One region of the Pseudomonas asgharzadehiana genome, then DNA from elsewhere that is predicted to be linked to it. Evidence: riboswitches for the same ligand, from Rfam matches in the RefSeq annotation. Region 1 holds a riboswitch; the other holds the start of a gene.

Region 1 (4,526 bases):
CTCCCCACGTATTCTCATACAACATGTCTTTCAGCGGCCGCGGTTCGGCCCAGCCTTCGAGCTGCAACATCGGTGCCGGATAGAATTCGGCCACCGGCCCCAGGCACAGCACGGCCAGGGGTTTGGCGCCGGGCGGCAGGCCCAGCAGATCGGCCAGGGCCTGGGGGTCGAACAACGATACCCAGCCCATGCCCAGCCCTTCGACACGGGCAGCCAGCCATAGATTCTGGATCGCACAGGACAGCGAAGCCATGTCCATTTCCGGCAAGGTACGGCGGCCGAAAATGTGCCGCTCGCGATCATCCATCAACGCCGCCACCAGTACTTCAGCGCAGTCGTGAATGCCTTCGACCTTGAGCTTCATGAATTCATCGGAACGTTCGCCCAGGGCTTGGGCGGTGCGCACGCGCTCTTCTTCGACCACTTGCTGGATTTGCCCACGCAGGTGGCGGTCGCTGATGCGGATAAAACGCCACGGCTGCATCAAACCCACACTGGGTGCCTGATGCGCGGCCTGGAGCAGGCGATGAAGCAATTCGGGAGCCACCGTACCGCCGCTGAAGTGGCGCATGTCGCGGCGCTCGGCGATGGCGCGGTAGACGGCGTCGCGGTCGGCCGGGGCAAATGCGTTGTCGGTCATGGCCCTATCGAGGGCAAGCCCCCTCCCACATTGGGTGCAAACAAGGCGGCGACCGCTGATGGGTTCGACGGGAAATAAAAGTGCACATAAGAGGCTGTCATCCGCCCCTGTCGGTAAACCGCCTCGGCACCGCGCCCACCGTTAGGGCTCAGGCCACGGGCAATCGGCTGGCACTCGGTGCTGGTCAGGGAATGGTGATACGTGTGCCCACGCAACACGCCTTCCGGCAGTTCGACGCTTTGCAGGGCCAGGGCCGCGAGTTTCTTTTGCATCACCGCATCGCCCGGTAAAAGGCCGAGCAGTTCGGCACGGTTGCCGTCGACGTCGGTGAGCGAGTCCAGCAGGTAGAGCATGCCGCCGCATTCGGCGAGCAACGGCTTGCCGGCGGCGTGGTGGGCGCGGATGGCAGCGAGCATCGGGGTATTTTCCGACAGCGCCTGGTGGTGCAGTTCCGGGTAACCACCGGGCAGATAGAGGCTGTCGGCGTCGGGCAGTGCGTGATCATGGATCGGCGAAAAGAAGCTCAACTGAGCCCCCATCGCTCGCAGCAGGTCGAGGCTGGCGCCGTAGGTGAACGCGAAGGCTTCGTCACGGGCGACGGCGATGCGCACGCCCTTGAGCAATGGCTCCGCCTCGATCACCTGCGGTGCGGCGAAGGCCACCGGCGGCGGCAGCGCGACTTCGCAACTACCGCCCAGGGCTTGGGCGGCGGCGTCCAGGCGCATATCGAGATCATTCAATTCGCTGGCCTGCACCAGCCCCAGGTGACGACTGGGCAGCTCGATACCGGTCTCACGTGACAACGCGCCGTACCAGCGCAGGCCTTCGGTGAGGCTGCCTTCGAGCAACTGCGCATGGCGCAGCGTGCCGACGCGGTTGGCCAGTACCCCGGCAAACGGCAGGTCCGGCTGATAGCGCGCCAGGCCCAATGCCAGCGCGCCAAAGGTCTGGGCCATGGCGGTGCCGTCGATCACGCCCAACACCGGCACGCCGAAGTGCCGCGCCAGGTCGGCGCTGGACGGCGTGCCGTCGAACAGGCCCATCACGCCCTCGATCAGGATCAGGTCCGCCTCCCCCGCCGCTTCCCACAACAAGCGGCGACTTTCCTGCTCGCCCACCATCCACATGTCCAATTGATAAACCGGCGCACCGCTGGCGCGCTCATGGATCATCGGGTCCAGAAAGTCCGGGCCGCATTTGAACACGCGCACGTTGCGCCCCAGGTTACGATGCAAACGGGCGAGCGCGGCGGTGACGGTGGTTTTGCCCTGGCCGGACGCCGGAGCGGCGATCAATACAGCCGGGCAATGACGGGGCGGGTTCACAGTTCGACGCCCTTCTGTGCCTTGATACCGGCCTGGAACGCATGCTTGAGCATGCCCATTTCAGTGACGGTGTCGCCCATTTCGATCAACTCGGGCTTGGCGCCACGGCCGGTGACGACCACGTGTTGCATCGGTGGGCGGGCTTGCAGGTCGCTCAGAACATGATCGAGGTCGAGGTAGCCATGCTTGAGGGCAATATTGAGCTCATCCAGCACCACCAGGCCAATGGACGGGTCTTGCAGTAATTGGCGCGACACGGCCCAGGCGGCTTCGGCGGCGGCAATATCGCGCTGCCGGTCCTGGGTTTCCCAAGTGAAGCCTTCGCCCATCACGTGAAAGCGCACTTGCTCGGGGAAACGGCGGAAAAACAATTCTTCGCCGGTACTGTTACGCCCCTTGATGAACTGCACCACGCCGCACTGCATGCCATGGCCCATGGCGCGGGCGAGCATGCCGAATGCCGAGCTGCTCTTGCCTTTGCCATTACCGGTGAGCACCAATAGCAAGCCGCATTCATTGGGTGAATTGGCGATGCGCTCGTCGATCACGGCTTTTTTGCGCAGCATGCGTGCCAGGTGGCGTTCATCGCGGTCGGGGGTATCGGTCATGGCAGCTCTCCGTTGGGGCTGAACAAAAACGGCGGGCAGGGAAAAGAAAAAACAGACAGCCAAGCATCGCCCACCGTGATGCTGTTGGATGATCCTGGCCGGTCTCCGGGCTCATGAGTGGCGTTCTGAAGCGAACAGGCCGACGCTGCGCCTTCCCATATCGCGAGCGATACAGTGGCTCAATGCAGGGTCTTGACTCATTTACCGTTGCGGGGGCAGCGCCGGAATTGCGGCGGCGCTGTGTATAAGCGCGCTCACTCACCGGCTTCCCTGTTTCACTCTGTCGACCCACGGGTCACAGAGCACCTGGAACAAGCGGCGAAGGTTAGTGGGTTGGAGGGCTAGCTGCAAGCGTCAAGCCTAAAGCTACAAGCAGGCATTGCGCCGTCTTGCAGCTTTAAGCGTGCAACGTGGCATTGATTCTAAGGATTACGCGCCAGATTGCCCGGCAATACGCGCTTGGCACTCAGGTAAGCATTCTGCCAATACGCTTTGGACAGGGTGTCCAGTTTCACCGTGCCACCGGTTTGCGGCGCATGGACAAAGCGACCTTCACCCACGTAGATCCCAGCATGGCTGACCTGCGAGCCACCACCGGTGGCGAAGAACAATAGGTCGCCGGTTTGCAGGTTCTGCTCGCTCACATCCTGGGCGCGCATCACGATCAGCTCGCGCGTGGTGCGTGGCAGGGAAATGCCGGCGGCGTCGCGGTAGACAAAGCCGATCAGGCCGCTGCAATCAAAACCGGAGTCTGGCGTGTTACCGCCCCAGCGATAAGGCGTGCCGACCAGGCCCAGCGCACGAAAGAGCACGTCTTCGGCAGCAGGCGAAAAGTTCTGGGTGGAATAATTGAACACCGGCTTGGGCTTGACCGCGATGGGCGCGGGCGGCGGTGTGCGGCTGGCGCAGGCGCTGAGAAGCGCGGCGCAAACAATTAGAATCAGGCGGGCCGAGGTCGACATGTGCAGAACAATCCTGGTCTGGATGCGGCTTTCGCTGCCGAACGCTGAAAACCAGAACGCGCAAGCAAAGCTCGCGCGAACGGGTTACAACAATATCCAGGGATTCTAGCGCTTACGCGTCAAACTTCAAGTATCACTTTAAGTTTACTTACTGGCGGTAACCGTAGTCGGGGCCATGGCGAGTGCGCGCTTGGCTTCGATGAAGGTTTTGCTCCAGTAGCTGTCACCCAGGCTGTCGACTCGCACACCGCCACTGCGACGGCTGCTGGAGTGGATAAACTGGTTGTCACCCAAGTAGATACCGGCGTGACTGACACGACCACGGCCTGCCGTACTGAAGAAAAGCAGATCACCGGGCTTGAGGTTGTTGCGTGCGACCAACGGTGCTTTCACGTTGATCATTTCGCGCGTGGAGCGTGGCAGGTTCATGCCGGCTTCTTCGCGAAACAGATAGCCGATAAAACCGCTGCAATCGAAACCGGCTTCGGAGGTACCTCCGAAACGGTAACGGGTACCGATCAGGGACATGCCGCGTTCTAGGATACTGTCGGCCAGAACTGGAAGCTGGTAAGGCTTGTTGCCGGAGAAATCGGCCAGTTCTTTCTCGGTTGCCAGCTCTTCTTCATAAACGGAAGCAGACTGCGCAGCGACGAATTTTGCCTGGGACTGTTGTTGAGGCTTCTGCTGCTCTGCCACTTGTTGAGGGTGGGAGGCGCAACCAAACAACAGGGTAACGAGTGCGAGAGGCACGAGGGGTGCGAAGCGATTTAGCATGGGCACGACCGTGGCTGATGTGTAAAGAAGCCGAGACTATGCCCTCTATCACATCGATTTGCAAATTCAATCGTGCGCTATGTGACTTCGCGATTGGACCGTGACATCTAAGCCCTGATTCCAATTAATGACGTAAATGCGTAGCCCGCCGGGCTCAGACGTAGGTTTTCTGGCGCCTGAAAAGTGCCGAATCGTGACAAATCAACGTGTTACCAAC
Region 2 (4,526 bases), 960 kb from region 1:
TTCGGGGCTTGATTGAGCAAAGCCGGTGGTATTGAGAATCAGCGCCGCGCCGACCTCGTCCAGCAGGTCCTCGACCACCGTCAGGCAACCGGGCTCTTTCAGGCTGGCCACCGCCATCGGCAACGGGTTCAGGCCCGCCACCTGCAAGCGTTGGCAGAACACGTCGATAAAACCGGTATTCGCCGCCTGCAAATGCGAACGGTAGAACAACACCGCGACCACGGGCCGTTCGGCATGCCAATCGGCCTGCCAGTCATTGAGCCGGGCGTTGGCTTTACGCGGGTGATAGATCGCGGTGCGCGCCAGGGGTTGCGGCTCGGCCCACGGGTAATCACGGCCCAGATAACCGCTGGCCAGGCAGCGATAGAAATCCAGCGCATTGCCCAAGCCGCCCTGACGCAGAAATTGCCACAGGCGCTCGCGTTGCTCGGCGTTGACCGTGCTGAGACCACTGAGTTCGGGGTCGGGACGATCATCGCCCGGCACCAGGATCAGCGTGACGCCGCGCTCGGCCAACGCCACCAGACGTTCGATGCCGTAACGCCAATAAGCGATGCCGCCATGCAACGAAATCAGGATGACCTTGGCGTGGCGCAGCACTTCGTCAACGTAGAGGTCGACCGAGGCGTGGTTCTGCACCTGCATCGGGTTGGCCAGGCGCAGGCTGGGGTAATCCTCGGGCAGTTGCTGCGCCGCTTCGGCCAGCAGCGCCAGGCTCGAATCGCCGCTACACAGGATCACCAGTTCGGCGGGGGTTTGACCAAGGTCGGCAATATTGTCGTCCGCGACGAAACCACCGGGCTGAGTCCTGAGCAGGTGCATGGGTTAAGCGCTGAGCGCGGCGCGCAATTGCGCTTCAAGGGCGGCGGCATCCAGCTCCTGGCCGATCAGCACCAGGCGCGTAATGCGCGCTTCGTCTGCGCCCCAGGCGCGGTCGAAATGCTTGTCAAAACGCGTGCCCACGCCCTGGATCAGCAGGCGCATCGGCTTGTTGGGGATCGCGGCGAACCCTTTGATGCGCAGGATGCCGTGTTGCACCACCAGTTGGGTCAGGGCGTCGAGCAGCAGCGCTTCGTCGGCTTGCGGCAGGTCGATGGAGATCGAATCAAACGCATCGTGGTCGTGATCGTCTTCGCCTTCATGGTGGTGATCGTGATGGCTGTGGCGACCATCGATGTGCTCCTCGGAGCCGGCACCCAGGCCGATCAGCACGTCGAGCGGCAGGCGACCGCTGCTCGCTTCAATGACCTTGACGGCCGGCGGCAGCTCTTCGGCGACTTCCAGGCGCACGCGGGCCAGGTCTTCAGGGCTGATCAGGTCGCACTTGTTGAGGATGACCAGGTCGGCGCTGGCCAGTTGGTCGGCGAACAGCTCGTGCAGCGGCGACTCGTGGTCCAGGTTCGGGTCGAGTTTGCGCTGGGCGTCGACCTGGTCCGGGAACGCGGCAAAGGTGCCGGCGGCCACGGCCGGGCTGTCGACCACGGTGATCACCGCGTCAACCGTGCAGGCGCTGCGGATTTCCGGCCACTGGAACGCTTGCACCAGCGGTTTTGGCAGGGCCAGGCCCGAGGTTTCGATGAGGATATGGTCGAGGTCGCCACGACGGGCCACCAGTTCGCGCATCACCGGGAAGAACTCTTCCTGCACCGTGCAGCACAGGCAGCCGTTGGCCAATTCGTAGACACGGCCGTTGGCTTCTTCTTCGGTGCAACCGATGGAGCACTGCTTGAGGATTTCACCGTCGATACCCAGCTCGCCGAATTCGTTGACGATCACCGCGATACGACGGCCCTGGGCGTTGTCGAGCATATGGCGCAGCAAGGTGGTTTTGCCCGAGCCGAGGAAGCCGGTAACGATGGTGACGGGAAGTTTGGCCAGTGTTTTCATCGGATGCCCTTTTGGGGCGGGCATACGGGACGATTGGCCCTGCGACAGCGCGCAGCAGCGGATTTCGTCACCGGATCACCCCGCCCGGTTGAATTGGAAAATCGGTTGCGAGGCAGGTCTCCTGGCTTGGGGCTTGCGGGCCGTACGACCGGCGCCGGCTGCGCCTTCCCGCCTGATCGGCAGTGGCATGGCAGTCGGTAAACCCTTCACAGTTGCGGGGGCAGCCGCGGCTTGAACCGCGTTCCCTTCTTAGCTTCGGCCTGGGCCGAAGAACCTCGAAGGGTGCAAGGCTACAGGGGCTCGGTCAATTTGACTACCGCCGCTCTGCATGCTTTCCTACAAGCCTTGTTTCGGGTGCCCTTCACAGGGTGAAACGGGAAACCGGTACGTCATATCCGTATGGCAAGTCCGGTGCTGCCCCCGCAACGGTAAGCGAGCGAAGCGTCAGATCCACTGTGCCTGTACGGCATGGGAAGGCGATGCTTTATAGACCCAGTGTCCCTCGCAAGCCCGGAGACCGGCCCGAAAACTTCAGATAACAAACCCGCGGTGGGCGGGCGCTGTTCAGAACCCTGTGGGCCTGGCTCGCGGGGTTTTCATGCGCTCGTTTCACCCTGACACCTGAAAGGGACGCGCCATGTCGATCATCAGCAGCACCTCGCACACCGCCAGCAGCACCTCCACCCTGAGCCAACGCCTGAGCGCCGCTATCGGCGCGTCGATCCTCGGTGCGTGCCTGGTGTATTTCGCCGGTTTCTCGCACATTGAGGCGGTGCACAACGCTGCCCACGATACCCGCCACAGCGCCGCGTTCCCGTGCCATTGAGACCTGCCGACATGATCAAGCGTATTGCGCAAACCGCAGGGTTCAGCGGCCTGTTGGCCGCCCTGCTGCTGACCCTGCTGCAAAGCTTCTGGGTTGCCCCGCTGATTCTGCAGGCGGAAACCTTTGAAAAAGCCCCGGCCGCCACAGAGGTTGTGCATGAGCACGCCGCCGGCGCTGCCGCGCACACCCATGACGCCGAAGCCTGGGAGCCGGAAGACGGCTGGCAGCGCGTGCTCTCGACCACGGGCGCCAACCTGGTGGTAGCCGTCGGTTTTGCGCTGATGCTGGCTGGCCTTTACACCTTGCGCACGCCGACTCGCACCGCCCAGGGCCTGCTGTGGGGCCTGGCGGGTTACGCGACCTTTGTGCTGGCGCCAACCCTCGGCCTGCCACCGGAGTTGCCGGGCACTGCCGCCGCTGACTTGGCGCTACGCCAGGCATGGTGGATCGGCACCGCCGCCTCTACTGCCGCCGGTATTGCGCTGATCGTTTTCGGCCGCAATGGGCTGCTCAAAGTGCTGGGCGCAGCCATCCTCGCGGTGCCGCACATACTCGGCGCGCCGCAGCCGCTAGTGCATTCAATGCTCGCGCCGCAAGCCCTGGAGGCGCAGTTCAAGATCGCCTCGCAGCTGACCAATATGGCGTTCTGGCTGGCCCTAGGCCTGATCAGCGCCTGGCTGTTCCGTCGCAACCGCGATGATCGCTACTCGGCATGACCTACGTGGTCGGCCTGGGCTGCCAGCGCGGTTGTGATGCAGCCACCCTGTTGAGCCTGTTTGATGCGGCCCTCGCCGAGGGCGGCATCGAGCGTCACCGTGTCACGGCACTGGCCAGCATCGACCGTAAACAAAACGAGCCGGGGCTACTCGCCCTGGCCCGATGGCTCGACCTGCCCTTGCGGTGCTTCAGCGCCGGGCAACTGGCCGTTTATGAAGCGCGGCTGAGCCATAAATCCGCAGTTGCCTTCGCCCATACCGGCTGTTACGGCATCGCCGAAAGCGCCGCCCTGGCCCTGGCCGAACAGCTCTGCGGCGGCCCTGCCCGCTTGTTGATCACCCGCCGGAAAACCGCCCAGGCCACCTTTGCGTTGGCCTGCGCCGGCTAAAATCCCGATAATCGCGCTTTCCGATCATGAGCATCCTTCATGCTCGCCCGTTTTTCGACAGGAACTCTCCATGACCGTCTACTTCATCGGCGCCGGCCCCGGCGACCCGGAATTGATTACCATCAAGGGCCAACGGTTGATCCGCAGTTGCCCGGTGATCATTTACGCCGGCTCCCTGGTGCCCGCAGCGGTATTGGACGGCCATCAGGCGGAACAGGTGGTCAACAGCGCCGAATTGCACCTGGAGCAAATCATCGACCTGATCAAGGCCGCCCATGCCAAAGGCCAGGACGTGGCACGTGTGCATTCCGGCGACCCGAGCCTGTACGGCGCGATTGGCGAGCAAATCCGCCAGTTGCGCGAATGGGACATTCCCTTCCAGATCATCCCCGGCGTCACCGCAGTGGCGGCCTGCGCTGCGTTGCTGGAGGCCGAACTGACCCTGCCGGACATCGCCCAAAGCGTGATCCTGACGCGCTACGCCGATAAAACCAGCATGCCGGTCGGCGAAGACTTCGACAGCCTGGCCCGCCACGGCACGACCATGGCGATTCACCTGGGGGTCAATCATCTGGAAAAGATCGTCACCGAGCTGTTGCCGCATTACGGCGCGGATTGCCCGATTGCCGTGGTGCACCGCGCGACGTGGCCGGACCAGGATTGGGCGGTCGGCACGCTCGCTGATATCGCCGGCAAAGTCGCCGCCAA

The links. A riboswitch is a leader RNA that binds a small molecule or an ion and turns the genes downstream of it on or off. The one in region 1 is predicted to bind cobalamin.
Region 2: another riboswitch for cobalamin. It lies ahead of KSS96_RS16325 (CbtB domain-containing protein); the one in region 1 lies ahead of cobO (cob(I)yrinic acid a,c-diamide adenosyltransferase).

The regions. Positions count from the first base shown of each region.
Region 1 covers NZ_CP077079.1:4,599,000-4,603,525, forward strand. Annotated here, with positions in the region: gene bluB (5,6-dimethylbenzimidazole synthase) at 1-640, opposite strand, end outside; gene KSS96_RS20760 (cobyrinic acid a,c-diamide synthase CobB) at 637-1,965, opposite strand; gene cobO (cob(I)yrinic acid a,c-diamide adenosyltransferase) at 1,962-2,573, opposite strand; cobalamin riboswitch at 2,653-2,898, opposite strand; gene KSS96_RS20770 (C40 family peptidase) at 2,996-3,535, opposite strand; gene KSS96_RS20775 (C40 family peptidase) at 3,680-4,309, opposite strand; gene hda (DnaA regulatory inactivator Hda) at 4,519-4,526, opposite strand, start outside.
Region 2 covers NZ_CP077079.1:3,639,267-3,643,792, forward strand. Annotated here, with positions in the region: gene cobN (cobaltochelatase subunit CobN) at 1-822, opposite strand, end outside; gene cobW (cobalamin biosynthesis protein CobW) at 826-1,887, opposite strand; cobalamin riboswitch at 1,982-2,180, opposite strand; cobalamin riboswitch at 2,223-2,427, shown strand; gene KSS96_RS16325 (CbtB domain-containing protein) at 2,525-2,713, shown strand; gene KSS96_RS16330 (CbtA family protein) at 2,725-3,429, shown strand; gene KSS96_RS16335 (cobalamin biosynthesis protein) at 3,426-3,818, shown strand; gene cobM (precorrin-4 C(11)-methyltransferase) at 3,889-4,526, shown strand, end outside.